Regions from separate parts of the Kosakonia sp. SMBL-WEM22 genome, predicted to be linked through region 3. Evidence: predicted binding sites of a transcription regulator. Region 3 holds the regulator's gene; each other region holds the start of a gene.
The links. Region 3 encodes Fur, which represses iron uptake genes when iron is present. Its sites were predicted from a motif close to ATAATAATGAGAACNACTATCAA; they were not measured.
Positions count from the first base shown of each region.

Region 1: the regulator Fur is predicted to act here: its motif matches at 3,259-3,281, upstream of efeU (iron uptake transporter permease EfeU).
Region 2: the regulator Fur is predicted to act here: its motif matches at 3,800-3,822, upstream of HF650_RS16995 (TonB-dependent siderophore receptor).
Region 4: the regulator Fur is predicted to act here: its motif matches at 5,460-5,482, upstream of zupT (zinc transporter ZupT).

Region 1 is NZ_CP051488.1:1,913,206-1,920,505, reverse strand. Features, by position in the region: gene efeB (iron uptake transporter deferrochelatase/peroxidase subunit) at 1-1,191, opposite strand, end outside; gene efeO (iron uptake system protein EfeO) at 1,194-2,321, opposite strand; gene efeU (iron uptake transporter permease EfeU) at 2,371-3,204, opposite strand; gene HF650_RS09030 (nucleoside transporter C-terminal domain-containing protein) at 3,486-4,670, shown strand; gene HF650_RS09025 (DUF3574 domain-containing protein) at 4,710-5,138, opposite strand; gene putP (sodium/proline symporter PutP) at 5,237-6,745, opposite strand; gene putA (trifunctional transcriptional regulator/proline dehydrogenase/L-glutamate gamma-semialdehyde dehydrogenase) at 7,164-7,300, shown strand, end outside.
Region 2 is NZ_CP051488.1:3,542,081-3,549,380, reverse strand. Features, by position in the region: gene HF650_RS17010 (DUF1158 family protein) at 1-168, opposite strand, end outside; gene HF650_RS17005 (methyl-accepting chemotaxis protein) at 242-2,149, opposite strand; gene HF650_RS17000 (YbdK family carboxylate-amine ligase) at 2,371-3,489, opposite strand; gene HF650_RS16995 (TonB-dependent siderophore receptor) at 4,009-6,204, shown strand; gene HF650_RS16990 (DUF2534 family protein) at 6,336-6,596, shown strand; gene HF650_RS16985 (methyl-accepting chemotaxis protein) at 6,898-7,300, shown strand, end outside.
Region 3 is NZ_CP051488.1:1,499,941-1,507,240, forward strand. Features, by position in the region: gene HF650_RS07175 (OprD family outer membrane porin) at 299-1,696, shown strand; gene HF650_RS07180 (beta-N-acetylhexosaminidase) at 1,739-4,396, shown strand; gene fur (ferric iron uptake transcriptional regulator) at 4,496-4,942, opposite strand; gene fldA (flavodoxin FldA) at 5,232-5,762, opposite strand; gene ybfE (LexA regulated protein) at 5,926-6,207, opposite strand; gene ybfF (esterase) at 6,345-7,109, opposite strand; gene seqA (replication initiation negative regulator SeqA) at 7,292-7,300, shown strand, end outside.
Region 4 is NZ_CP051488.1:4,287,554-4,294,853, forward strand. Features, by position in the region: gene HF650_RS20565 (DUF1190 family protein) at 1-145, shown strand, start outside; gene HF650_RS20570 (glutathionylspermidine synthase family protein) at 151-1,311, shown strand; gene HF650_RS20575 (TRAP transporter large permease) at 1,361-2,647, opposite strand; gene HF650_RS20580 (TRAP transporter small permease) at 2,666-3,175, opposite strand; gene HF650_RS20585 (TRAP transporter substrate-binding protein) at 3,229-4,206, opposite strand; gene HF650_RS20590 (hypothetical protein) at 4,356-4,505, opposite strand; gene ygiD (4,5-DOPA dioxygenase extradiol) at 4,511-5,299, opposite strand; gene zupT (zinc transporter ZupT) at 5,496-6,272, shown strand; gene ribB (3,4-dihydroxy-2-butanone-4-phosphate synthase) at 6,652-7,300, opposite strand, start outside.

The DNA.
Region 1 (7,300 bases), 410 kb from region 3:
CTCCTCCAGCGCTTCACCATTGAGCCGCTTCTGTACGGTCAGGAAGCCCTTCTCCAGATCGTGCTGGTAACAGACAAACAGCAGGCCCATATCCAGTTGACCAGCGTTGGTAACGCCCAGGGAGTAACTGTAACCCCGGCGCATCATCAGGTTCGCCTGCGTCTCTTTCGTACGCGGGTTTGCCAGGCGGATATGGCTGTCGAGAGCGATAACATTGCCCTCGGGATCGCTGGCGTAATCGGGCACATCGTGCTCATGCTGCATACCGAGCGGCGCGCCGCTCTGCTTATCTCGCCCGAAGATGGTCTGCTGCTCTTTCAGCGGTGTGCGATCCCAGAACTCAACGCGGAACTGGATAATGCGCACCGCCTGATAGCTGCCGCCAACCGCCCATGCCGGCTCATCCTGATCGCTGGTCACCCAGACGATCTCATTCATCAGCGGCGCATTGCTGCTGTCGGGGTTTGCCGTGCCATCCTTAAAGCCGAGCAGATTTACCGGCGTCTCTTTCCCCCGGCTGCGCGCAGCGTGGTCTGAGATAAACCCTTCCCGCTTCCAGCGCACGCTGAGCAGATCCGGCGTGTGTTTAATCACATCGCGTAGCGCGTGAATCACCGTATCCTGCGTGTTAGCGCAGATCTGCAGCAGCAGATCGCCATGACAGAGCGCGGCATCAAGAGAGTCGTTAGGAAAACGCATCATCTTCTGCAGCTTCTTGGTTTTCTGCGCCGAGAGACCAAAGCGCTCATCAAACAGCGCAGAACCAACCGAGACCGTCATCGTTAGGTTATCCGGGGCGATAAACGGCCCGAGAATGCCGGAATCCATCGGCGGCAGGCGCGGGTTTGGCGTTTCCGGTGCCGGGCCGCCCGTCGTCAGGAAGGCAATTCGTTCGGTGAGCAGGCGAAACAGACGGATAAGATCGGCTTTATCCGTCGCCAGCACATCAAACGCCACCAGCATCATCGAGGCCTGCTGCGGCGTTAAGATGCCCGCCTGATGCTCACCATAGAACGGCTGCTTTTCCATACGCGAATCGGGCGAAAGGGTTCCCGGCGCGCTTTGCGGTTTCGCCGCATGCGCCACCGGACAACCGCCAGCGAGAGCAAGCGCGCCACCCAGTGCGCCCATCCCTTTTAATAACCGACGCCGCGAAGGTTCGCTGACGTCGTTTTCATCATGCTGCTTCATGATTAATCCAGCCCAAGTACGCCGCGCAGCTGCGCCAGATCTTCCGCCAGGGTGGTGATTGGCCCCTTCAGCGCATTACGATCGGCATCGGTCAGCTTGTCATAGGTCTCAAAGCCCGTTTTAGTGCGGTACTTCGCTAAAATGGTATTCACTTTCTTAAAGTTGGCATCCACTTTCGTAAGCAGCGCGCCGTTCTCTTTTTGCAGCTGCGGACGCAGCAGGTCAACGATCTTCTGCGCGCCTTCGATATTGGCCTGGAAATCCCACAGGTCGGTATGGCTGTAACGATCCTCTTCACCGCTGATTTTGCTCGCCGCCACCTCTTCAATCAGCCCAGCTGCACCGCCGACCACTTTTGACGGCGGGAAGGCCAGTTCATTAATGCGGGTTTGCAGTTCAAGCACATCGTGATTGAGCTTATCGGCGTAGCTCTCCATGCCTTTGATGCTGTTATCGCCAAACAGTGCCTTCTCCAGGCGATGGAAACCGGTGAATTTCGGATCGGCGGCCTTCTGCTCGTAATCATCTTCACGGGCATCGATGCTGCCATCGAGATCGGAGAAGAGCTCAGCAATGGGCTCAATACGCTCGTAGTGCTGGCGCGTCGGGGCGTAGAGCGATTTCGCTTTTTCGATATCGCCCGCTTTCACCGCATCGGTAAAGGCTTTGGTGCCGGTGACCAGCTGCGCGGTTTCGCCAACGACATAGGCTTTATAGGCGGTGATCGCCTCGCCAAGGCTCAGCAGCGCATCCCCTTTCGCCGCATCCGCCGTCGCTTCCCCTTTGACCACCAGTTTGCCTTTCGGGTTGGTTAACAGGCCGCAGGTCATCTCATACTCGCCCGGCTGCAGGTTGGCGGTGAGCTTCTGGCTGAAGCCCGGCGCAATGTTTTCGCGCTCTTCAACCACCATCACGCCTTTAAGGATCTCCCACTCCAGCGCTTTCTGGCTGTGGTTGAGGATCACAAACTGTGTTTTGCCCGCGTTGACCGTCAGGTTCATCGGTTCGCATTGCTTATCTGTCACCGTCACTTTTACCTGCGGCACATCCGCTGCCTGTGCCCCAAACGCACACGCCATCAGCGCGGCGACCCCGATTTGTACTGCGCTACGTCGAAAAAGAGTTGCCATGATCCTTCCCTTTAATAAGTGTGTTGTAACTAAGAATTGTTATGGAGACTTATGGTGCCGCTCGTGATGGCTGCGCGCCGGCGCGCGGCGGTAAAACAAACAGCACCAGCGCCGGGATTAAATAGAGGAAGTAGACAGCCACTTCGCTGACACTTGGCGTCTCCTGGTAACCAAAAATGCCCTCCAGCAGTGTGCCGGTCAGCGAATGGGTGGTCAGCACGTTGCTTAAATCAAAGGCCACATCCTGGAAGTGGTTCCACAAGCCCGCTTCGTGGAAAGCGCGGATCGCACCGGCGGCAAGACCGGCGGCGACAAAGAGGATAAACAGGCTGGTCCATTTGAAAAACGCACCGAGATTTAGGCGCACGCCCCCCCAATAGAGCAGAAAACCGAGCACTACGGCGGTAGCGAGGCCCAGCACAGCGCCGAGTGGCGGCCAGATGCCAACATCTTGCTGAAACGCTGCCAGCAGGAAGAAGACTGACTCCAGCCCTTCGCGGGCGACGGCGAAAAAGACCATCAGGATCAGCGCCCAGCCGTGGTTATTACTGCGCGCCAGCGCACTATCGACGGCCTGCTCCAGCTGCACTTTGACGTTGCGCGACACACGGCGCATCCAGAAAACCATCCAGGTAAGGATCACCACGGCTATTGCCGCGACAATGCCTTCGAATAGCTCCTGCTCTCTTTGCGGAAACTCGCCGGTGGTTTCATTAATGGCGATGCCAAGCCCGAGGCAGAGCGCGGCAGCGAGAAAAACACCGACCCACATCACGCTTATCCAGCGCCCGCGTTGGGTGCGTTTCAGGTAGCTGGCGATCAGGCTGACAATCAGGGCCGCTTCAAGGCCCTCACGCAACATAATGAGGAATGGGACAAACATAGAACCGCCCTTGTGTTATGCACCGTCAAAGGTTGCAAAGAAAGGTAAATTGCATTGATAGTGATTATCATTACGCAAGAAAGAAACTCAAGCGAAAAATATGTTGAGAATGATAACCGGATGTAACCGGCTAGCAGGCTAACGAATCTCTTATTCGTCTTATGCAGAAGCCGTTGAAAAGCAGAAAAAAGTTAGCTAACGAAGCATTATCTTTCTGTTTACCGCCCCTCACGCCTGTGGCTAAATAAACGCCCGTTTCGTTTACCTGGCTACACCCAACTATGCTCAATTTTTTACATTTCCTGCTGGCGCTGGGGGTGATCCTCGCGCTGGCCTGGCTGGTGAGTTTTGACCGCAAGCGCATTCCGTTTCGTTTCATCCTGCAACTGATTGTGATTGAACTGGCACTGGCCTGGTTCTTTTTGCACGCCCAGAGCGGATTAACGCTGATTAAATATGTCTCCGGCTTCTTTGAAATGCTGCTGAAATTCGCCGCCGAAGGGACCGGCTTCGTCTTTGGCGGCATGAGCGAAAAAGGGCTGGCGTTTATTTTCCTCGGCGTCCTCTGCCCTATCGTCTTTATCTCGGCGCTGATTGGCATTTTGCAGCACTGGCGCATTCTGCCAATCTTTATTCGTCTGATTGGCACGCTGCTCTCGAAGCTTAACGGCATGGGCAAGCTGGAGTCCTTCAACGCCGTTAGCTCGCTGATCCTCGGCCAGTCGGAGAACTTCATTGCCTATAAAGGTATTCTGGCGGATCTCTCCTCACGCCGGATGTTCACCATGGCGGCGACGGCGATGTCGACGGTATCGCTGTCGATTGTCGGTGCCTATATGACGATGCTTGATGCGAAATATGTGGTCGCGGCGCTGCTGCTCAATATGTTCAGCACCTTTATCATTCTGTCGGTGATCAACCCGTCGCGCGGGCAGGAGGAAGCGGAGATCAAGCTGGCGAAGCTCCACGAATCGCAAAGCTTCTTCGAGATGCTTGGGGAATACATTCTCGCGGGCTTTAAAGTGGCGATGATAATCCTGGCGATGCTGATTGGCTTTATCGCGCTGATCAGCGCCGTTAACGCCCTCTTCTCAGCGCTGTTTGGCATTAGCTTTCAGCAACTGCTCGGCTATGTCTTCTACCCGTTCGCGTGGCTGATTGGCATCCCGTTGAGCGATGCGCTCTCGGCAGGCAGCATTATGGCAACTAAGCTGGTGGCGAATGAGTTTGTGGCGATGATTGAGCTGCAAAAGGTTGCCCCGCAGATGAGCCCGCGCGGGCTGGGCATTCTTTCGGTCTTCCTGGTCTCCTTCGCTAACTTTGCCTCCATCGGCATCGTCGCGGGTGCCATCAAGGGGCTGAACGAGCAGCAGGGTAATGCGGTTTCGCGTTTCGGCCTGCGGCTGGTGTATGGCGCGACGCTGGTGAGCCTGCTCTCCGCAGCGTTTGCCGGTGTGGTGCTCTAAGGTGTGATTTCCCTCTCCCATTGCGGGAGAGGGACGCTGTCAGAACTGTACGCAGACCGATTGATCGACGCGCATCACCGACTCCTGGGCGAAACGCGATTTGTAAATCCCGCGCAGGTCATCAATATTTTTATCACTTTGCGCGTCCGCGGCGTGAATCAGCATCAGCGCTTTACTCGGCTCCCGCGCCACTTTGCCATCATTGCCAAGCCACTGGCCGCGCGCGTCAAACACCGTTAACCCCTCACGAAAACGCGGCGTTACATCGCCATCGACAAACTGCTGCCACTCCTCGGCGGTGATCGCGTTACCTGCCGGGCGATTAAGGCCGAAATAGAGCGTCGTTTGCTCCATCCGATCCGCCGGTGCGCACTGTTGCGCCATAGGTTGCGGCTTTTGCGCCGGCGCATTACAGCCCGCCAGTAGACCAGCCACCATCAATGCCATAGCCAATTTTATTGTTTTCATTCCCCTGCCCTCACGGTTAGTTGTCGGAAGATATCAGCGTAATCTCCATGATTTAGCAACAAAAAAACCCGCCGCAGCGGGTTTTATTAAGTGAATAGTTACTTGACCATTGCGCGAACCGGGGGCGCAGAGCGGTAATGGGCATCCGCCTCTGCGAAGCGCTGCTGCATGGCGGCAGACGGCACTTTACCGATCAGGCTGAAGACGACGATCCCAAGGCTGCCGAAGATAAAACCAGGGATGATTTCATACAGCCCCAGCCAGCCGAAATGTTTCCAGACGATAACGGTGACCGCGCCGATAATCATCCCCGCCAGCGCGCCGTTGCGCGTCATACGTGACCACATCACCGAAAGCAGAACCACCGGGCCAAACGCCGCACCGAAACCGGCCCATGCGTAGCTTACCAGGCCAAGCACGCGGTTGTCCGGGTTTGCCGCCAGCGCGATTGCCACCAGCGCGACCACCAGCACCATTGCACGGCCAACCCACACCAGCTCTTTCTGGCTGGCGCCTTTACGCAGGAACGCTTTGTAGAAATCTTCCGTAATCGCACTGGAGCAGACCAACAGTTGGCAGCTTAGGGTCGACATCACCGCCGCGAGGATCGCAGAGAGCAGAATACCGGCAATCCACGGGTTAAACAGCACCTGCGCCAGCTCAATAAAGACACGCTCGGCGTTCTGGTTTACCGCGCCCGCCAGCGACGGGTTGGTATCAAAGTAAGCGATGCCGAAGAAACCGACCGCCACCGCACCCGCCAGGCAGAGGATCATCCAGGTCATACTGATACGACGCGCATGCACGATGGTGTGGTGGGAATCGGCCGCCATAAAGCGCGCCAGAATATGCGGCTGACCGAAGTAGCCCAGCCCCCAGCCCATCAGCGAGACGATGGCGACAAAGTTGAGACCTTTGAGCATATCGACGTTTTCAATGCTCTTCTGCTTGATCACTTCCAGCGAATCACCAAAACCGCCGACGGAGATAATCACAATCACAGGGGTGAGGATCAGAGCGAAGATCATCAGGCTGGCCTGGACGGTGTCGGTCCAGCTGATGGCAAGGAAACCGCCAATGAAGGTATAAAGAATGGTTGCCGCCGCCCCGGCCCACAGCGCCGTTTCATAGCTCATGCCGAAGGTGCTTTCGAACAGACGCGCACCCGCCACAATGCCGGAGGCACAATAAATGGTGAAGAAGACCAGAATCACCACCGCAGAGATAATGCGCAGCAGCCGACTATTATCTTCAAAGCGGCCGGTGAAGTAGTCAGGCAGGGTCAGGGCATTATTGTTCGCTTCGGTGTGAACGCGCAGGCGCCCTGCCACCAGTTTCCAGTTGACCCAGGCACCGACGGTCAGACCAATCGCGATCCAGCTTTCAGAGATACCGGAGATAAAGATCGCCCCTGGCAGCCCCATCAGTAACCAGCCGCTCATATCAGATGCACCGGCTGATAATGCCGTGACTAATGGCCCAAGGCTGCGACCGCCGAGAATGTAGTCATCAAAGTTTTTTGTTGATCGCCAGGCAATAAAACCGATCAGGATCATGCCAAAGATATAAATAAGAAAGGTCACCATCATCGGTGTGCTTATTGCCATCAAAATAGTCTCCAGGATCTTCGTCGACAAATGTCTATTTGCCGCTTTTATCCATCGCCGGAACGTAGCGACGGTGCGTATGTATTATTAGAAGCGCCCGTATCCTGCCGGAAGCCTCCGTTATTCACAATTGATTTAACACACCATTTACATCGAAGATATCCCATCAGGAATAGGATTTTGTTATAGGTTGCACTCCGTCACAATTTTAAAGGTTGCACCTTTGAAAAGTGTTAGCAACCGCATAAATCCTGGGCTAGAGGCAAATTGCAGCCCTCTCATCGCCTCTTAAGATAATTAACAATTCATTCATTTATAACCTTGCCAGCCAGCTCACAATTAACAAGGTTGCACAAAGTTGCAACATGGTGGATATTTCAGCCTATTGTGCAAAACACCATATGAACAGGAGCAACGCATGGGCACCACCACCATGGGGGTCAAGCTTGACGACGCCACGCGCGAAAGGATTAAAGCTGCCGCAGCGACCATTGACCGCACGCCACACTGGTTAATTAAACAAGCCATTTTTAATTTCCTCGAAAAGCTGGAGAG
Region 2 (7,300 bases), 2.0 Mb from region 3:
GCAGTAGAGCAGGGTATAAAACTGGTTTAAATCCAGAAAATGGAAGGTTTGCATCAGCGTTTGCGCCAGCTGCATGCCCAGTTGCGGCGCAGGAAGCAGCAGCACAGAGATAAAAGCCAGCAGCAGGATGCCAGCAAGCGTGACCAGCGATTCGAGGGGATGTTTCATAAGCGTTAATCATTGATGAAAAAACGCATTGTCGGGGAAAGCCGGCCTGAGCGCAACGTTCCCCGACCTTCACTCAGGCGACCACGAAGCGGTCGACCAGCTCCGACATGGTTTCAGACTGCTGGTCCAGCAGTTGGCTGGCGCTGGCAGCGCTCGCCACCAGACCGGCGTTTTGCTGCGTAACCTGCTCCAACTGGTTGAGCGCATCATGCACCTGCGAAACCCCCAGCGACTGCTCATTCGCCGCGTGGGCGATATCGCTGACAAACGACAGCATCTGGCCGGTGTTCTCGCGAGCCGCATGCAGCGCGCGATCGGAGGCCTGTGCCAGCGCCACGCCTTGCTGGATTTGATCCATATTTTTACTCACCAGCTCGCGGATCTGCTGCGCCTCATTGGCGCAGCGCTGCGACAGGTTACGCACCTCCGATGCCACTACCGCAAAGCCTTTGCCCAGCTCACCGGCGCGCGCCGCTTCCACTGCGGCATTCAACGCCAGCAGGTTGGTCTGGAATGAGATCTCATCGATCGAACTGACAATGCTTGAGATCTGTTCGCTGGAGTGGCGAATAGCCGACATGCTATTGCTGGTTTCACCCGCCACGCGGCTCGCCTCCTGCACCTGTTTCTCCATCTCCTGCGTCAGCCGTTTTGCTTCATTGGCATTGTCTGCCGTCATGTTTACCGCCGTGGCGATCTGCTCCATGCTGGCAGCGGTTTCCACCAGCGAGGCGGCTTGTTGATCGGTGCGGGATGCCAGATCCTGATTACCGCTGGCGATCTCTGAGCTGGCACCGCGCAGCACGCCAGCACCATGTTTGATCTCACTGACGATATGCTGAATATTCTCAATCGCCTGGTTGTAGGCGCGGTTAAGCAGAGAGAGCTCGTCGCTGCCCGGCACATCCAGCCGCTGAGTGAGATCGCCATCCATCCCTTCGATAGTAGCCAGTGAATGCTGCAACTGACGGTGAATGCTGCTGGCGACCAGCACGGCAAAGAAAAGGGCGATGATAAGCGCAATCGCGCTTATCACTGCGAAAAGGGTGACTTCGCGCCAGGCCTCATCGGCCAGCGTCTGCGCGGTAACCAGTAAGTGAGTAGAGGCAGCCTCTTCAACGGCTCTCAGCGTGTTGATGCGCGCGGTCTGCGCGTTAAACCAGTCGGCGGGCGCGACGCCAAAGCCGCCGGTGGCCGCATGATCGATAGCGGTCTGACGTAAGGCGAGTGCTTTAAGCGCCTGCGGTGAGTTCAGCTGCGCGCTCATTTTCGCATTCACCTCTGCGGAGCTAAACGCGTGGGTCGCCGCCAGCCATGAAGCCTGTTTACCCACCACTTCATTTAGCTGGCGGAATTGCGCCTCGGTAAAACTGTCGGCTGAGAAGACGTTCGACAGCAGCGCGCGCTCAATACCGCTCTGCTCTTTGGTATTCAGCACGCTGTAGTAGGCCGCCAGCTGGTTAACAATCTCGCCGTTATCCGTTAACTGGCTAATACCACCCACCACATTCAACAAGTCATTAATAATGGTGCTGTACCAGACCAGTGAATCGGAGCCGTTAACGCTTAATGCACGTACCTGGTCGCGAAAGAGATTAATACCCTGCTGATGCTGGCGAAATTGCGTCAGTGCATGGCGAATATCGCTATTCGCTTCCTGTTCCGGAAATTGATTGAGCAGTTCGGTTAATTGTGTCAGCGCTCTTGTCGAGACGGGATATTGCGCAGATAACTCATTATTGAATTGCTGGCCTTTACTACCGATATAGCCTGCGCTTAAGCCGCGCTCTTTTTGCAACTCATGAATGACGCTACCGGCATCTTTTGCCAGCGTCGTTAACGAAATAATGGTGTGCATCTGCTGGCCAGTCTCGACGCGCGACATGATGCCGCTGGCAGCAAGCCAGATAAGCGCAAACAACAGAGGCAGCAAAGCTAATAACAGTTTTGACTTCATTGAGATACGGTAAATCCACTTCATAAAAAGGCCCCTTGTTCGCGTGTATATATTTGTTATCGGAGTGATTACGCGGACGCTTTATTTTTAATGCAGGGGTTGTTGATATTTATCAATTCCTTCGAAATGCCTCTACTCCTTAAGTATTAGTTATTTAAGAAATATCCCTGTGAACCCACCAACCGAGGATTTGCCGCAGATGAAATATATCCTGCGGCAAAAAATAACCCTAATTAATAGAGGGATTAGCCCGCAGCCCAAATTTCGGTATGCTTTTTCATCAGGCCAATTAATGATCCGCCATCGGCAATAAATTCCCGCATCAGCTGCGCCTCGCTTTTGCCGCGTTTAACGCAGACCGCAATTTCATCCAGCGCACTGCTGGCATTAAGCTTGTCGGCCCACGGCGCAATCTTCTCCAGCAGGTGCGACACATCATCAGCAATGGTGCGCTGTTCGCCGGTATGCACATCGGTTATCACCCCTTTAAGGCCGAAGCGGCAGGCCTGAAAACGGTTGAATTTATAGAGCAGGTAGTCTCGCTCCTGGAATTTAAACGGACGCTCTGCCAGCAGCCAGTGCGACAGCGCCTGAATAAAGCCCGCCAGGCTGACAGCGTGGGAAATAGTCAGCGGCGTATCCATCACCCGCACTTCGACGGTACCGAAACCGGGACTTGGGCGGATATCCCAGTGCAGATCTTTAATGCTCTCAATCATCGAGGTGTAGCTTAAGCGGCGAAACAGCCCTTCAAACTCCTGCCAGTTCGCCACCCACGGCATGGGGCCGTTATCCGGGAAAGAGGAGAAAATATTGAGGCGCGAAGAGGCAAACTGCGTATCGGTGCCCTGAATATAGGGCGAGCTGGCGCTCAGGGCGATAAAGTGCGGAACAAACCGCGACAGCCCGTGCAGCAGATAGATGGCATCGTCGCCATTGGTACAGCCGACATGCACATGCTGACCAAACACCGTTGCCTGCTGCATCAGATAGCCGAACATCTCCAACGTGCGGGCATAACGCTCATCCGCGCAGATTTGTTGACGTTGCCACTTCTGAAACGGGTGGGTGCCACCGCCGCAAATCTGCACATGGTGCTCGCCTGCGGCTTGCAATATGGCGTGGTGCATCGCTGAAAATTGATGCGCAACCTGGCGGATATCGCGACAGACGCCGGTGGCAATCTCCAGCATGCTTTCGGTGATGTCGTGCTTAACCTCACCGGCGCTGATGCGGTGTTGAAGGGCGTCGATAAGCCGGGTTGAGTCCTGGCTCAAGTCATAGCCTGGTGGGTTAACCACCTGCAGCTCCAGTTCAACGCCGAGGGTAAAGGGCTCAGAGACATGAAAATCGGGCAAAGACATAACCATTCCTTACGCAAATGTTTGTTTGAGTATGGAAGGGAATCACTAATTATGCCCGGCGCAGCGGGAGGGAAGGGGAGCTAAAAAAGCAAAAAAAGCCCGCACAAACGGCGGGCAAAAATACTGGAAGCAATGTGAGCAATGTCGTACCGAATACCTGAGTCATTCACTCAACTATTCGGTAATGCGAAAGATAATCTTTATCATCTTCATGGTCAACCCTGTATTTTGTAAGTGATAGTACTTTTCTTTTAGCGCTAAGAACGACGCAGAGCGGTGAAGGTTAATTATGCTTGCCACATTAAAGTTAATGAGTATATTTCTCATTCTCTTTGATGTTTGGTGGCACCGCCGAGGCGCAGTGCACCATCAACGTCTGGATATTACCCGCCCGGGCATACAGGTAATAAACGCGAAAAGGCAGGCGGGGAGAGGCAATGGCGACCAGCCAGCAGGCTGAGCTCCCTATCAGTCCGGCCCGGCAACGGCCCTTTTTCTCCACTTCGATATGAGTCGATGATGAATAACAGCACACAGACCTGGTCACCTCTGCGCAAGAGTTTGCTTGCGCTCGCGATTGGCGCGGCGACGCACGCCGCACAGGCAGCAACACCCGCCAGCGACACGAAGGAGGAGACGCTGATTGTCCAGTCCTCCAGCGGTAGCGATTTCAAACCCGGCGGCGACGCGCTGGTGCCGGCCTATCTTGATGGTCAGGTCGCCTACGGCGGGCGGCTTGGTATGCTCGGCGAACAGAAGGCGATGGATGTGCCGTTTAACGTGATCGGCTTCACCTCAAAGCTGGTGCAGGATCAGCAGGCGAAAACCATCGCCGATGTGGTGCGCAATGATGCCGGCGTGCAGGTCAGTCAGGGCTACGGCAATATGGCGGAAACCTACCGCATTCGCGGTTTTAAACTTGATGGCGACGACATGTTAATGGGCGGCCTGGCAGGTATAGTGCCGCGCCAGGTGGTTGATACGCAGATGCTTGAACGGGTGGAAGTTTTCAAAGGGGCGAATGCGTTAATGAACGGCGCAGCCACCTCCGGCGTGGGCGGGATGATCAACCTTGAGCCAAAGCACGCTGACGATACGCCGCTGACGCGTCTCGGCGTCGATTATGCATCGCGCTCGCAGGTGGGCGGCTCGCTGGATGTTGGACGACGTTATGGCGATAACAACCAGGTCGGGGTGCGCGTTAACCTGCTGCATCGCGAAGGCGAAACCACGGTTGAAGATGATAAACGCCGCACTACCGCTGCCTCCATTGGCCTCGATTATCGCGGTGAGCGCCTGCGCAGCTCCCTCGATGTTGGCTACCAGAAGAAGACCTTCCACGGCGGCTCGATGGGGGTCAATATCAGCAACATCGATTTCGTGCCTGCCGTGCCGGGTAACAGCAAAAATCCCAGCCAGAAATGGGCGTGGAGCGATATTGAAAATGAGTTTGGCCTTGCGCGCGCGGAGTATGATTTTACCGATAGCTGGACGGGCTACGCCGCCTTTGGCGGTCAGCACTCTCATGAGAAGGGTGTCTACGGCACACCGAAGCTGATCAACGCCGCGGGCGATGCGACGATTGGTCGCCTTGATACGAATCGTATCAGCGATAGCTGGAGCGGTATGGCGGGTCTGCGCGGCAACTTCGACACCGGCCCCGTGTCGCACAAGGTCAATATCGGTTACTCCGCCAGCATCAAGCAGGACAAGGTCGCCTGGCGCATGTCGTCAAAGAATCCGCTGGTCAATATCTACAACAACAGCGCAGTGCCGATGCCGGATTACACTCTGACCGGCGGCAACTACAGCGATCCGTTAACCACCGGGCGCAACCGCACCCAGGGCTGGCTACTGAGCGATACCCTTGGCGTGCTTGACGATACGCTGCTCTTCACCGCAGGCGCGCGTTACCAGAAAGTATGGGTACACAGCTACAGCAATGCCACCGGCGCGGAGACCCGAACCGGGCGCTTTATAGAAGATCGCTGGATGCCGACCTACGGCGTGGTCTACAAACCGTGGGAAGTGGTCTCGCTCTACGCCAACCACACCGAAGCACTGCAACCAGGCAGTACCGCGCCGGAAGGGGCGGCTAACCAGTATCAAACCACCGGCATCGCCCACTCGAAACAGAATGAGGTGGGGATAAAAACGGACTTTGGCCGCATCGGCGGTACGCTGTCGCTGTTTGAAATTAAGAAGCCGTCGGCTATCCAGAACAGCAGCACCAATATTTATGAACTGAGCGGCGAGCAGCGCAACCGTGGTATTGAGCTGAGCCTGTTTGGCGAGCCGACGCTCGGCCTGCGCCTGAATGGTAGCGCGACCTGGATTGATGCTGAGATGACCAAAACGCAGGATGGCGTCAATCAGGGGAATAAACCGGTTGGCGTGGCGGGCTTCTACTCGGTACTCGGCGCGGAGTATGACATCGCCGCCGTTGAGGGGCTAACGGCCACGGCGCGAGTTAACCACACCGGATCGCAGTATGCCAACGCGGCGAACAGCAAGAAGCTGGATAGTTACACCACTCTCGATCTGGGTGCGCGCTACCGCATGCGCTTGAATGCCGATCGCAACGAGATGGTGTGGCGCGTCGGGCTGGATAACGTCACCAACAAGAAGTACTGGGCAAGCGTGGAAGATAACGGCACCTATATCTACCGGGGCGGCGGTCGCGAGCTGAAAGTGTCAATGAGCTACGATTTTTAATCGCAAGTGGCAGCAGGGCGGATGGCGTTCAGCTTATCCGGCATGTTGCCTTTTATTTGCTCAATCACAACATTTAAACAGCAGATCGGTTACACTCGCGGCACAGAAAATCCACATGAAAGGAGAGTGAGATGCTGGAAAAATTACGAACCCGCGACGGAAAAAAATTTCTCTGCGCGGTGCTGGTCGTCTTCCTGATTGCCGTAAGCGTGGTGTCAAAAGTGACCTTCGAAGGCGTTGAGGATCAATACAACCTGCCGATGTCCTCCTGGACCACCTCAATGTTTATCATGCAGGGCGCATGGGTGGCGATTTACAGCCTGATGTTTACCATCATCGGCTCGCTGCCGTTTGGCTTCTACTTCCTCGGCCCGAAAGACGATCGCGGCTGATCCCTCTCGCCCCGGTTTCTCCACCGGGGCAGTTTTCGTTATCACATTATGTAAATAAAGTTATCGGCCTTTCACGCAGTAGAAAACTCTGCTTTAAGTGACAGTGCCCGATAAGTTAACCATCGCTACATTAAGCGCCAAGTTAGCCTGCTGTCATGGTGGGTGAAAGGGCGTGTTTCCCTCTCCTGTATGTCCATATTCAACGATTAAAGATCAAAAAATAAACGCCGATAGCATGGGTACAGGGAGTGCATGCTGCAAGGAACATTGATGACAGAAGGCTGACTCCAGGAGAGCCGTAATGGCCAGACAATTCGTGAATAAAAAAATGAGCACCCGCGCGCAGATGCTGCTGACGGGCGCCATCACCATCACCCTCGGTTTTGTGGTCACCATCGGGGTACTGAGCTGGCAGTCCAGCAATCAGCAAAAAGCCCTCGCCGAACAATATCTGCAAAAAATCGCCCGCAGTGAGGCGCTCACCATTCAGCAACAGCTGAACTATGCGCGCGATGTGGCGCATAACCTCGGCCATAGCCTGGCTGCGCTGCCGCAGGCCGGGATTACCGATCGTAACGTGGGAAATAAGTTAATCGAGTACGCGGTGCGCGATAACCCGGACTACCTCTCCGTGTCGGTGATTTTTGAAGAGAACGCCTTCGATGGGCGTGACGCGGAGTTTGCTGGTAAACCGGATCAGGCTC
Region 3 (7,300 bases):
TTGGTAAAATTCTTGTTGAGAATAGTGAGAGAATCATTGTCTTGATTAAGAATTAAATATCTTTTGAATACGCTTTCTTTATTTATTTTCGTGCTTTATGAAACGGTGTTTAATTCGCATTTAAATCTGTGCACTCCATCAAAATCCACCTTTTTTGCTTAAAAACACATTGATAATTCCCAAGCTGAAAAATAGGCTTTGTGCTGTTGTTCACTAAGGGAATATTCGTAGCGGCCCCCATTGTTAATTTTTTTATCGCCGTAGCGCGGCGATTTTTACATTTAAAAGGAATCAATGTATGCGTGCGTTTGCAGGTAAACGGAGTGCGCTTTCGCTAGCTATTGCTGCAGTCACCGCCATGTCAGGCCTGGCGCTTCCCGCGCAGGCGCAGGAGAGCGGTTTTATTGAGGACTCAACACTCACCGGCGGGATCTACTACTGGCAGCGTGAGCGCGACCGTAAAGATATTCCCGATAATAAATATAAAACTAACCTCTCTCACGCCACGTGGAATGCAAATCTGGATTTTCAATCAGGGTATGCGGCAGATATGTTTGGCCTGGATATTGCCGCTTTCACGGCAATTGAAATGGCGGAAAACGGTGATAGCGCCCATCCAAATGAAATCGCATTCTCTGCCAGCAATAAAGCCTATAAAGAGCGCTGGTCCGGCGATAAGAGCGGTGTCAGCCTCTATAAAGCCGCGGCAAAATTTAAATATGGATCGCTCTGGGCACGGGCAGGTTATATTCAGCCCTCCGGGCAGACGCTATTAGCACCGCACTGGAGTTTTATGCCGGGCACCTATCAGGGCGCGGAAGCGGGCATTAATAACGATTATGGCGATGCCGGCGCGTTAAGCCTCTCCTATATGTGGGCCAACGGATATAAAGCGCCCTGGCATATCGAGATGGATAAGTTCTGGCAAAACGACAGACAACGCCGGGTCGATTATCTCCATTCGCTCGGCGCAAAGTACGATTTCAAAAATAACCTCGTGCTGGAGGCTGCGTTTGGCCAGGCGCAGGGCTATGTCGATCAGTATTTTGCTAAAGCCAGCTACCGGTTTGATGTGGCAAATCAGTCACTCAGCACCAGTTATCAATTTTATGGCGCCCGCGATAAAGTCAGCGATCGCAGCATCAACGATCTCTACGACGGTACCGCCTGGCTGCAGGCGCTCACCTTCGGTTACGCGGTCGGGCCACTTGCGCTGCGCCTTGAAGGAACGTGGGTAAAAGCGGAAGGCCGGCAGGGCTATTTTTTGCAGCGCATGACGCCAACCTACGCCTCCTCCAATGGTCGTCTTGATATCTGGTGGGATAACCGCTCCGACTTCAACGCCAATGGCGAAAAAGCGCTCTTCCTCGGCGCGATGTACGATCTCAAGAGCTGCAATTTGCCCGGCTGGCAAATCGGCGCTTCTTACGCCTACGCCTGGGGAGCAAAACCGGCTGAAATGGTCATGCCGGATGCGTGGTACAACGCCGATTATCGCCTGAAAGAGTCCGCTTACAGCCTGGACGCCATCTATACCCTGCAAGAGGGGCGCGCGAAAGGGACGATGTTTAAGCTGCACGTTACCCAGTATGACAACCACTCCACTATTCCGAGCTATGCCGGTGGTTACGGCAACATTTTCCAGGATGAGCGCGACGTGAAATTTATGGTCATCGCACCGTTTACCCTTTTCTAATTAATTTGTTGCCGGGCAGTGGCAACCCTTAAGGAACAGAGAATGCATACAGCACGTTTAAGCCTGCTGGCGGGCGTAATTACCGCGCTGCTCGGCAGCGGCGCGGCACTGGCAAGCCAGAGCACGGTTGATGCCATCAGCCAGTTCAATCTGAATTACGCCGTAAAAGATAACTTTGCCGCACAGCATGGCGTTGATTGTGCGAAGCTCGGCGCAGACTGGGCTTCCTGCAACACAGCAGTGATCACGCTGACTAACAAAGGTGATGCGGTAACCGATAATGCATGGACGATCTACTTCCACAGCATTCGCCCCATTCTGCAAGTCGCCAATCCGCAGTTCAAAGTAACCCATATCATGGGCGACCTGCATAAGCTCGAGCCTACCGAGCAATTTACCGGTTTTCCGGCGAAGCAGTCCATCGAGATCCCGATTGTAAATGAGTACTGGCAACTCTTTATTACCGATGTGCTGCCACGCTGGTATGTCACCGGAGCGGAAGCATCGCCGAAAACCATCGCCAATACCAATACGGAAGATCTCGCTCAGTTCGTGACGCCGCTCGGCGAGCAATGGAAGCGGACACCGGACGATAACAATATCCTGATGACCGCCGAAGCGCGCTTTGCGCAAAACAGCGATATCAAAGCCATGAATCTCGCCTCGCTACGTGGGCAGATTGTGCCGACGCCGCGCGAGGTAAAAGTTTACACTCGGGATATCGATCTCAGCCAGGGGGTGAAACTCGACCTCTCCGCGCTACTGCCCGATGCGCAAAACGCTATCAAGGCGCGCTTCGGCATGCTCGGCGTGGAAGAGGGGCGTTATCCGCTACGTACAGAAATTATCCGCAAAGCGTTCAAGGGTGAGGAGGCGATCAACGGTGCCTATCAGCTGCGTATCAGCGACAAAGAGGCGGTGGTGATCGGTTTTGATCAGAGCGGCGTGTTCTATGGCCTGCAATCTCTGCTTTCTCTTCTTCCCGCCCAGGGGCCGATAACGCTCCCTGCGCTGACAGCAAAAGATGCACCGCGCTTCGACTACCGCGGTATTCATCTGGATGTTGGACGCAACTTCCACAGCAAAGCGGCGGTGCTGCGCCTGCTGGATCAGATGGCGGCTTACAAACTGAATAAATTCCACTTCCATCTGACGGACGATGAAGGGTGGCGCATTGAAATCCCGGGGCTGCCGGAGCTGACCGATATTGGCAGCCAGCGCTGCCACGATTTGAGCGAGAAGCAGTGCCTGCTGCCGCAGCTGGGATCCGGGCCTAATCGTGATAATAACGGCAGTGGTTTCTTTACCCGCGCTGACTATATCGAGATCCTTAAATACGCCAAAGCTCGTCATATTGAGGTGATCCCGGAGATCGACATGCCGGCGCATGCGCGCGCAGCGGTCATCTCAATGGAGGCGCGTTACCATCGCCTGATAAAAGAGGGCAAAGAGGAGCGTGAGGCGAGCCGCTACCGCCTGCTGGATCCGACTGATACCTCTGTTACCGCTGGCGTACAGTTCTATGACCGCACCGGCTACCTCAATCCGTGCCTGGACTCCTCGCGCAACTTTGTCGATAAGGTGATGGGCGAAATTCAGCAGATGCACCGGGAAGCAGGTCTGCCGTTGCACACATGGCACTTTGGTGGCGATGAGGCGAAAAATATCTATCTTGGCGCAGGCTATACGGATGTAAAAGATCCGCAGCCGGGTAAAGGCATTATCGATCAGAGCAAGCAGGATAAGCCGTGGGCCAAGTCCGGGGCCTGCCAGGCGATGATCAAAGCCGGGAAAGTGAGCGATGTTGAACACCTCTCCAGCTACTTTGGCGCAGAGGTGAGCAAGCTGGTTAAGGCGCACGGCATTGATGTGATGCAGGCCTGGCAGGATGGGCTGAAAGATGCCAAAGACGCCTCGGGGTTTGCCACCAAAAACGTCAATGTTAACTTCTGGGATGCGCTTTACTGGGGCGGTTTCGACTCCGTTAACGACTGGGCGAATAAGGGTTTCCGCGTGGTAGTTTCCAATCCGGACTATCTCTATCTCGACTTCCCGAGCGAAGTTCACCCGGCGGAAAGCGGCTACTACTGGGGAACGCGTTTTAGCGACGAGCGCAAGATCTTCAGCTTTGCGCCGGACAACATGCCGCAGAATGCAGAAACGTCGGTCGATCGTGATGGCAACACTTTCAGCGCCAAATCAGACAAGCCGTGGCCGGGTGCCTACGGGCTTTCCGCCGAGCTGTGGAGCGAAGTGGTGCGCACGGATGAGCAGATGGAGTATATGATCTATCCCCGTCTGGTTGCCGTTGCGGAGCGGGCATGGCATCGCGCAAGCTGGGAGCAGGATTATCAGGCCAGCCGCGAATATAAAGGCGGCGAGACGCAGTGGGTCGATCAGAAGGCGCTTATGGCTGACTGGCAGCGTTTTGCCAATCTGCTGGGACATCGCGAGCTGGCGAAGCTGGATAAAGCTGGCATCCAGTATCGTCTGCCGGTACCAGGGGCGCGAATTGTTGACGGTGTGCTGGAGGTGAACACCCGCTTCCCGGGGCTGGTGGTAGAGTACTCCCTCGATCGCGGCAAAACATGGCAGCGCTACGAAACAGCTTCCCGTCCACAGCTTAAAGGAGAAATTCAGGTGCGTACCGCAAGCCCGGATGGCAAGCGCGTCAGCCGTGTCGATATGCTGAAAGGCTGATTGCTTTTCTGCCCGAGCGGTGCAGCCATTTGATGCGCCGCTCATCCTGCAGGCATAAAAAAAGCCAACCTGGCGGTTGGCTTTTAACGTTAGAAGAGCTTATTTAGCGTCGTGCGCATGTTCATCTTCACGGCAGTCGCCTTCAGCGCAGTGACCGTAAAGATAGAGGCTGTGGTTCGTCAGGCGAATACCGTGTTGAGCGGCAATTTCGCGCTGGCGTAATTCGATGGAATCATCACTGAATTCGATAACTTTACCGCAGTCGAGGCAGATAAGGTGATCGTGGTGATGCTGCTGCGTCAGTTCGAAAACAGACTTGCCGCCTTCGAAATTGTGACGGGTGACGATCCCGGCGTCATCAAACTGGTTCAGCACACGGTATACCGTTGCCAGACCAATCTCTTCACCCATGTCGATCAGACGCTTATAAAGATCTTCCGCACTGACATGATGGTTATCCGGCTCCTGAAGCACTTCCAGAATCTTTAAACGTGGAAGCGTGACTTTCAGGCCGGCCTTCTTTAATGCGGTATTGTTGTCAGTCATGCGGAATCTGTCCTGTTGCTATACGATTCACTTCCTTCGCGGAAGTTATAAGGAATGCACCCGGGCGAATGCGTATCATTATAGAACTGCCATGTATAAATGAAAACTGCAAGCCCTCAAGTAAAGTAAGCTTTTAAAACGTGGTATCGCCGACAACTCCCGTCCAGGCGTACCGCGTTAAGCAGGGCTTATTGTACAGGGATGAGTAGGAAAGTTAAAAAAATGTAGCAATTATTTCGATTGCTTTTACCTATTGATACGGCGCAACCGGCAGATTGCGCCATAAAAATCAGGCATTCAGGATTTCATCCAGATGCAGCTCTTCAGAAACCTGCTTCACCCAGTTTTGCACGCGCTCGGCGGTCAGTTCCGGCTGGCGGTCTTCATCAATTGCCAGACCAACAAAATGATCGTCATCGGCCAGACCTTTTGAGGCTTCGAAATGGTAGCCGGCAGTTGGCCAGTGACCCACGATTGTTGCGCCGCGCGGTTCAATAATGTCGCGAATGGTGCCCAGCGCATCACAGAAGTACTCAGCGTAATCCTCCTGGTCGCCGCAGCCGAACAGCGCCACTAACTTACCATTAAAATCAATCTCTTCCAGCGTCGGGAAAAAGTCATCCCAGTCGCACTGCGCTTCACCGTAATACCAGGTCGGAATGCCGAGCAACAGGATGTCATACCCTTCGATATCTTCCTTACTGCTCTTGGCAATGTCATGAACATCGGCGACGTCTTTACCAAGCTGGCTCTGGATCATTTTGGCGATGTTTTCGGTGTTACCGGTGTCGCTGCCGAAGAAAATGCCTGTAATTGCCATGAGTAAAATAACCTCTTGAATCTTAATGAGTATAGGGGGAGCGCTAAGCCCACAGATAAGGGCAATCATAGCAGAACAGAGAAGAACGCGGAAACTGCTATTGCCGCGGACTGCACTGTATGCCACATGAAAAGGGGTATTTAATCAGGATTCAGAAGATTCGCTATCCGCGCAGAGCTTTAAGCTGCGTCAGCAGCATCTCTTCAATAAGTTCGCTGCGGCTGATCTCGCGCACATCGGCCAGTTCGTTCAGCGCTTCCACCGCATCCGCATTCAGTTTCAGTTCGACGCGCTTAAGCCCACGAACCTTATCGCGTTTGAGCTGGTTGCGTTTATTAATGCGCAACTGTTCATCGCGCGAGAGCGGGTTGGTCTTCGGCCGTCCCGGGCGACGCTCATTCGCGAAGAGATCTAGTGTCGTACGGTCCGTTTGTTCTTTAGCCATGATATGAATACTACGGGAAAACACGCAATCGGGCCGCTGCCCGGGCTGAATAGCGCGCCATCATACAACACCTGCACCAGCACGCCAACGACCGGGCGCGTTGAAACGACCGGTCGCCGCCTTTTTAAACAGTTAGGCTATTCGGCCAGATAGCGGCGGATAGCCCGCAGCACCGCGTCAGGTTTTTCTGCATGCACCCAATGCCCGGCACCGGCAATGACATACGCTCGCGCCTTTGGAAATTGCGCCAGCAGCGCATCGCGGTAAGTATCGGTTACGTAAGAGGAGTTGCCGCCGCAGACGAAGAGGGCGGGTTTATCCCACGCCGGAATGGTCTCCCAGCCAACGATATTGGCGTATTGATCCCACAGCACCGGCACGTTAAAGCGCCACTCGCCGTCAACGAAGGATTTCAATAAAAACTGAACCACGCCTTCTTCATCAAGCTGCTCGCGCATCAGCGCCGCCGCCTGCTGGCGCGACGAAACGTTCGCTTCGCTCACCGCATTGATGGCGGCAAAGATCTCATCGTGACGGCGCACCTTATAATCCACAGGCGCCATATCAATCGCCACCAGGCGATCGATGCGTTCCGGCGCCAGTGCCGTGAGCGCCATCACCGCTTTGCCGCCCATGGAGTGGCCGATAAAGGTCGCTTTTTCAATTTGATGGGCATCCAGCGTATCAAGCAGATCCTGCGCCATCGCCGGATAGGTCATCTCGGGCGAGCGGGGCGATGCGCCGTGGTTGCGCATATCCACCTGCAGCACATCGTGATCCTGCACGAGGTCACGGGCGAGCACGCCAAGGTTATCGAGGCTGCCGAAAAGGCCGTGAACCAGCACAATCGGAGAATTGTTGTGCGGATGTTGTGCAGTTTGCGCGCGCGTGTTCAATTTCATGGCAAAGTTCTTTTTTTCACTCCAACGGGTTAGGTTATTATGGTGAACATTCTGCCGCCCGGCTGCAAGGCTAAGCATTACTCTGAGTTTTGCCGCCATCCTGGGGTGTACCTATCCGCTGTTGGGATTTCACTTTATAATCCCAATACTTGTATTCAGATTTTATATAGCACTGGATTAAGATGAAAACG
Region 4 (7,300 bases), 2.3 Mb from region 3:
AACGGTGCCAAAAACCGCCTTAGCGCCGAAACCGGCAACTACCACCACCGTAACCCGCGGCGGCTTTGGTGAATCTGTCGCTAAACAGAACACCATGCAGCGCAGCAGCGCCTCCGGCAGCTCCAGCCGTTCAATGGGTGGCTGACGTCGATGGAGAGAATCAGCATTAGCGAGCGCCCGGACTGGCGCGAGAAGGCAACGGAGTATGGCTTTAATTTTCACACCATGTATGGCGAGCCCTACTGGTGTGAAGATGCCTACTACAAACTAACGCTTGCCCAGGTTGAGAAGCTGGAGGATGTTACCGCTGAACTGCACCAGATGTGTCTGCAGGTGGTAGAGAAGGTCGTTGCCAGCGATGAGCTGATGACTAAATTCCGCATTCCGAAACACACCTGGGGCTTTGTGCGCCAGTCGTGGGCCACGCGTCAGCCTTCGCTCTATTCACGTCTCGATCTCGCCTGGGATGGCGTCGGTGAGCCTAAGCTGCTGGAAAATAACGCTGACACGCCGACCTCGCTGTATGAAGCTGCCTTCTTTCAGTGGATCTGGCTCGAAGATCAGCTCAACGCAGGCAATCTGCCCCAGGGCAGCGATCAGTTCAACAGCCTACAGGAGAAGCTTATCGCTCGCTTCGTCGAGCTGCGCGAGCAGCACGGCTTCCAGCTGCTGCACTTCACCTGCTGCCGCGACACGGTAGAAGATCGTGGAACGGTGCAGTACCTTCAGGATTGCGCGGCGGAAGCGGAGCTGGCCTCTGAGTTCCTCTATATCGAAGATATCGGCCTCGGCGAAAAGGGTCAGTTCTCCGATCTGCAGGATCAGGTGATCGGTAACCTCTTCAAGCTCTATCCGTGGGAATATATGCTGCGCGAAATGTTCTCCACCAAGCTGGAAGATGCCGGCGTGCGCTGGCTGGAGCCGGCCTGGAAGAGCATCATCTCCAATAAGGCGCTACTGCCGATGCTGTGGCAGATGTTCCCGGATCACCCTAATCTGCTGCCCGCCTGGTTTGCCGATCAAGATCATCCGCCGATGGAGAAGTATGTGGTGAAACCGATCTTCTCCCGCGAAGGTGCCAACGTCTCGATCGTTGAGAACGGCAAAACCGTCGAGTCGGTGGAAGGCCCGTATGGCGAAGAGGGGATGATCGTGCAGGAGTTCTACCCGCTGCCGAAGTTTGGCGACAGCTATACGCTGATTGGCAGCTGGCTCATAAACGATCAGCCCGCCGGCATCGGCATCCGCGAAGATCGGGCGCTGATCACCCAGGATCTCTCCCGCTTCTATCCGCATATCTTTGTCGAATAAGTAAAAACCCGGCCATCAGCGCCGGGTTTTTTATTCCCTCTGGCTCAGCCTACATCACGCCGAACAGCTTCGGCAGGAAGAGTGAAATGGCCGGAATATAGGTCACCAGGAGCAGCACCACGAACAGGATGGCGTAGAAAGGCAGCATCGCCTTCACTACCTGCTCGATCTTCTGTTTACTCACCGCGCTGGCGACAAACAGCACCGATCCCACCGGCGGCGTAATTAACCCAATCCCCAGATTGACCAGCATAATCATGCCGAAATGCACCGGATCGATACCCAGCGCATTGGTCACCGGCAGCAGCACCGGCGTCAGGATCAGGATCAGCGGCGCCATATCCATCAGCGTGCCGAGCAGCAGCAGCATGATGTTAATGCACATCAGGATCACATACTTGTTGTCGGAGAGCTGGGTAAACGCCTCGGTGATGCGGCCCGGCAGCTGCATATAAGTCATCACCGCGCCGAAAGCAGAGGCGAAGCCAATCAGGATCATCACGATGGTGACGGTTTTCACCGTGCGGTACATCAGCTTCGGCAGCTCGGACCATTTGTAGTCACGATAGATAAACATGGTGACGAAAAAAGCCCACAGACAGGCGATCGCCGCCGATTCGGTAGCGGTGAAGATCCCGGAGAGAATGCCGCCCATGATGATCACCACCGTCATCAGCCCCCACAGCGTATCGGCAAAGATCTTTAACGCCTGGCGAAACGGCACGCGCTCCCCTTTCGGATAGCCGCGCTTATGGGCAAAGACCACGCACATCACCATCAGGGTAAAACTGAGCAGCAGGCCAGGCAAAATCCCGGCGATAAACAGCGCGGCGATGGAGACGGTTCCGCCCGTCGCCAGCGAGTAGATCACCGAGTTGTGGCTGGGTGGCGTCAGGATCGCCTGCACCGATCCGCTGGCGGTAACGGCGGCAGCGAAATCGCGCGGGTAACCCTTTTTATCCATCTCCGGGATCATCACCGAGCCAATCGAGGCGGTATCTGCCACCGACGATCCCGAAATGGCACCAAAAAAGGTCGAAGCGACGATATTGACCAGCGACAGGCCGCCGCGGATAAAGCCGACAAAGATATAGGCAAAGTTGACCAGCCTGCGGGCAATGCCGCCCTCCGCCATAATCGCCCCGGCCAGAATAAAGAACGGGATCGCCAGCAGTGAGAATTTATTGACGCCGTTGGTCAACTGGATCATCACCGCTTCCAGGGGAATATCGATATACCACGCGCCGAGTACCGCGCTGATGCCGACCGCATAGGCGACCGGCACGCCAATCGCCAGCATAATGGCGAGCGTAAAGACCAGAATAAATGCATCCATAGAGGTTCCTTACCGGAGTCAGCTCGACGAGCCGAGCATCACCACCGGACGGTGGTACTGCGCGCCAAAAAGCATCTTCTCGACAATAAACAGAAGGGTGATCGCAGAGCCAATCGGCAGCGGTAAATAGCTCTCTCCGGCGGTAAAGAGCGGGAACTCCGCCACCGGCTGCTCCCACAATTCGGCACACAGCGTCGCGCTATACCAGAGAATGAAGAGGCTGATGGCCATCAGCATCAGATCCGCCAGCAGGAAACAGATCTTACGCAGCGGCTCGCTTAACCTGTCGGTCATCATGGTGACGGCGATATGCGATCCGGCGCGGTAGCTCACGGCAGCGCCGATAAAGGTAAAGGTCACCATGCAGATGATCGCCACCGGCTCCGGCCAGGAGAGCGCACTGTTCAACACATAGCGGGCAAAAATCCCCACGGGGATAATCGCCACCATCACTAACAGCGCAATACCCGCCACCCACATCGAGAGACGATAGAGAATATCCATTAACAACGAATAGCGTTCTGCCATAACGGTTTTCCCGGTAGAAGTCGCAAACGGGCAGGCGAAGCTGCCCGGCCAGCTTACTGCACGTCCTGAATCCGCTTAATCAGATCCTGGTGCGCGTTACCGTACTTATCGCGTACCGACTGCGTGGCATCGTAGAAAGCTTTGGTGTCGATGTCGTGGAACTGCACCCCGCCCGCCTTCATCGCCTGTAACGACTTCTCGTTATAGGCTTTCCACAGCTCGCGCTGCTCTGCCTGCGCCTCTTTCGCCAGCTTCAGGATCAGCTCCTGATCCTCTTTTTTCAGCTTGTCCCACTTAGCTTTTGAGAAGAGAAACAGCTCGGGAATGATGAAGTGTTTGCTCCAGGTGTAGTTCTTCACTACCGGCAAATAGTTGTGCGCCACAAAGGTCGGCGGGTTGTTCTCCGTGCCGTCAATCACCCCGGTTTGCATGCCGCTGAAGACTTCACTCACCCCCATCGCCACCGAGTTCGCCCCCATCGCTTTCAGGGTATCGAGGGCAATCGGGCTACCCTGCACGCGGATTTTCATCCCCTTCAAATCTTCCGCTTTCGTGACAGGCGCTTTGGTGATCAGGTTGCGCGTGCCGGCATCCATCCAGCCGAGGAAAATCAGCCGCGATTTGCTGCTGGCCGAGAGCCGGTTGCCAATCTCCTGGCCAATCATGCCGTCGAGCACTTTGTGCATATGATCTTCATCGCGAAAGATATAGGGCAGCGTGAAAACGTTAATCTCCGGCAATATCGCCGCCACAGGCGTCATTGAGACGCGAATGATGTCGATCGCGCCGATTTGCGCCTGCTCAATCACCTGCTTCTCATCGCCTAATACGCCGCCGGGAAAGGTTTTAATTTCCAGCCGGCCATCGGTGGCTTTACTTAATTTCTCACCCATATGTTTTACCGCCACGACATTGGGATAATCCGCCGGGTGAACATCGGCAGCGCGAAACGTTTGTGCGAGCGCGGTATGCGACATAAAGAGCAGAGCGGAACCGATCGAAAGAGTCAGAAAACGTTGTGCAGAGTTCATATTGCCGGATCTCCAGAGGTTTAATTTTTGGCACAGTCAAAACTGCCGCGAGCAGAGAGCGCGTGGCTGGGAATCAAGAGTGGTTATGGGTATGAGAACAGGTCAATCAGAAGAGTAGTGACTGGTGAGAATTTGCGCGACGATGGGGTTCACAAAAAAACATCAAATTCAGCACAGCGTTTCATTTTTGCAGCGTAGCTCTTTTTATTTTCATAAAAACCCCGGTTCAATGGCGTTTTTTTGCGATCTTTCTCCGGTTTCCGCGATCCTGACGTAAAAAATGGCGCATTGCGCGCCATCGTTTTTACCCCACCTGCACCGACAGCATGCTGATAGAAGCCATCTCCATCCCCTCAACGGGAATCGACAGCGGCTCGTTGCCATCCCATGCGCCAAGCACATAGAGCAGCGGCAGAAAGTGTTCCGGCGTTGGATTGGCGAGCGAACCGCTATCATGGTCGAGATAGTTGACCAGCGGGTGCTGCTCAACCGGCCCCTGCCACGTCAGGTTCTGCTTCACAAAATCGTTGAAAGCGACTGCCCATGGAAAAGGCGTGGTGTCACCGTGCCAGCGCGCCGTACGCAGGTTATGCACCACGTTGCCGCTGGCGACAATCATCACCCCTTCATCGCGCAGCGCAGCGAGCTTACGCCCCAACTCCATATGCCACGCTGCCGGTCTGGTGCTGTCGATACTGAGCTGCACCATGGGAATATCCGCATTGGGGTACATCTTGATCAGCACGCCCCAGGAGCCATGATCGAATCCCCAGGCTTCATGATCGAGCGTCACCGGCAGCGGGGAGAGTAGCTCCACCAGCCGCTGTGCCAGCGCGGGCGAACCGGGCGCGGGGTAATGCACGTCGTGCAGCGCCTGCGGAAAACCGCCGAAATCATGGATTGTTTGCGGTGTCTCCATCGCCGTTACGCCAGTACCGCGCGTAAACCAGTGCGCAGAGATCGCCACAATCGCTTTCGGACGCGGCAGCGTATCGCCCAGTTTCTTCCAGGCGCGGGTATAAACGTTATCCTGCAGCGCATTCATTGGGTTGCCGTGCCCCAGAAACAGCGCGGGCATACGAGGTGCAGACATGAGGATATCCTTACAGAAGATGCCAATATGATGAAAGCAGGTTACGCTTTTTCTCAGGGGGATGAACTCAGATAAGCATGATGAAGATCGTCAGTAATTTTGAATGTAAGTAATGCGTAAAATTGCCGTGGCTGCCTCGCTTTTCCGCAGGCGAAAACTTACATTAATGAGAATGATTATCATAAAGGAGCAATGTATGTCAGTCCCGTTGATTCTGACCATCCTGGCGGGCGCCGCCACGTTTATTGGCGCCATTCTGGGCGTTATCGGCCAGAAACCTTCCAATCGTGTACTGGCGTTTTCGCTCGGCTTTGCCGCCGGGATCATGCTGCTCATCTCGTTAATGGAGATGCTCCCCGCCGCGCTGGCAACCGAAAGTATGTCGCCGATGCTCGGTTACGGCATGTTTGTTGTTGGCCTGCTCGGCTATTTCGCGCTCGATCGCCTGCTGCCCCATGCCCATGCGCAGGATTTAATGCAGGGCTCACAGGAGGCATTGCCGCGCGGTATCCGTCGTACTGCTATTCTGCTGACGCTCGGTATAAGCCTGCACAACTTCCCGGAGGGGATCGCCACCTATGTCACCGCCAGCAACGATCTTGAGCTGGGCTTCGGCATCGCTTTTGCCGTGGCCTTACACAATATCCCTGAAGGGCTGGCGGTCGCAGGCCCGGTCTATGCGGCAACGGGCTCAAAACGCAGCGCGGTGATGTGGGCCGGTATTTCCGGTTTAGCGGAGATTCTGGGCGGCGTGCTGGCGTGGCTGATTCTCGGCAGCCTGGTCTCACCGGTGGTGATGGCGGCGATTATGGCAGCGGTCGCCGGGATTATGGTCGCGCTGTCGGTGGATGAGTTAATGCCGCTGGCAAAGGAGATCGATCCCAACAACAACCCAAGCTACGGCGTGCTGTGCGGCATGTCGGTGATGGGCTTAAGCCTGGTCGCCCTGCAGGCGATGGGCTTCGGCGGTTAACGGCTGCGCTATTTGGTCTGGCCTGCTCGCTGAAATCTTTTCAGCTCCGCCTGCGCGCGCTGATAGCCCTCGTAAACGGCATCGCGCTCGTGGCGGCAGGCCCTATAACGGCGTCTTAAGGTGTGAACATACCCAACCACCAGCACTACGACGAGCAGTAACCAATACCAGGAAATAAACACGGCGCCTCCGCAAATAAACCTTCGTAAAAATAATAGGTTAGCTGCGGCGTGTCCGTGCCGCAGCGACTACCACTTTATAAGTAGGAAGGGTTAATAGCAATGCGCAACGCCTGTAAGCACACCAAACTTTGACCTGGCGCAGGCAAAAAAAAATCCGACGCCGCTGGCATCGGATTTTCTCTGCTGAACGCTCGCCGTTAGCTGGCTTTGCGCTCCAGATCCTGGCGATAAGCCACCAGGTCTTCAATCGTTACGACGGCCATATTGTGCTGCTTCGCAAAGGCGATGCACTCCGGTGCGCGCGCCATCGAGCCATCATCATTGGTTAATTCGCACAGCACGCCGGCCGGTTTAAAGCCCGCCAGCGACACTAAGTCGATGGTCGCTTCGGTATGGCCGCCGCGGGTCAGTACGCCGCCCTTCTGCGCGCGCAGCGGGAAGACGTGGCCAGGACGGTGCAGGTCGGACGGTTTGGCATCGTCAGCAATCGCCGCGCGCACGGTGGTCAGGCGGTCAGCGGCGGAAACGCCGGTGGTCACGCCGTGTGCCGCTTCGATGGTGACGGTAAAACCGGTGCCGAAGGCGCTGGTGTTGTTCTCCACCATCATCGGCAGGTCGAGCTGCTTACGGCGTTCGTCGGTCAGGCAAAGGCAAACAATGCCGCTACCGTGACGGATGGTGAGCGCCATCTGCTCAACGGTCATGGTTTCGGCGGCGAAAATCATGTCGCCTTCGTTCTCACGGCTCTCATCATCAAGAACCATCACACCACGCCCTTCGCGCAGGGCGGCAAGCGCCTGTTCAACGCGATCGAAAGCGGTGCCAAAAGAGGAAAGTAGCGTCTGA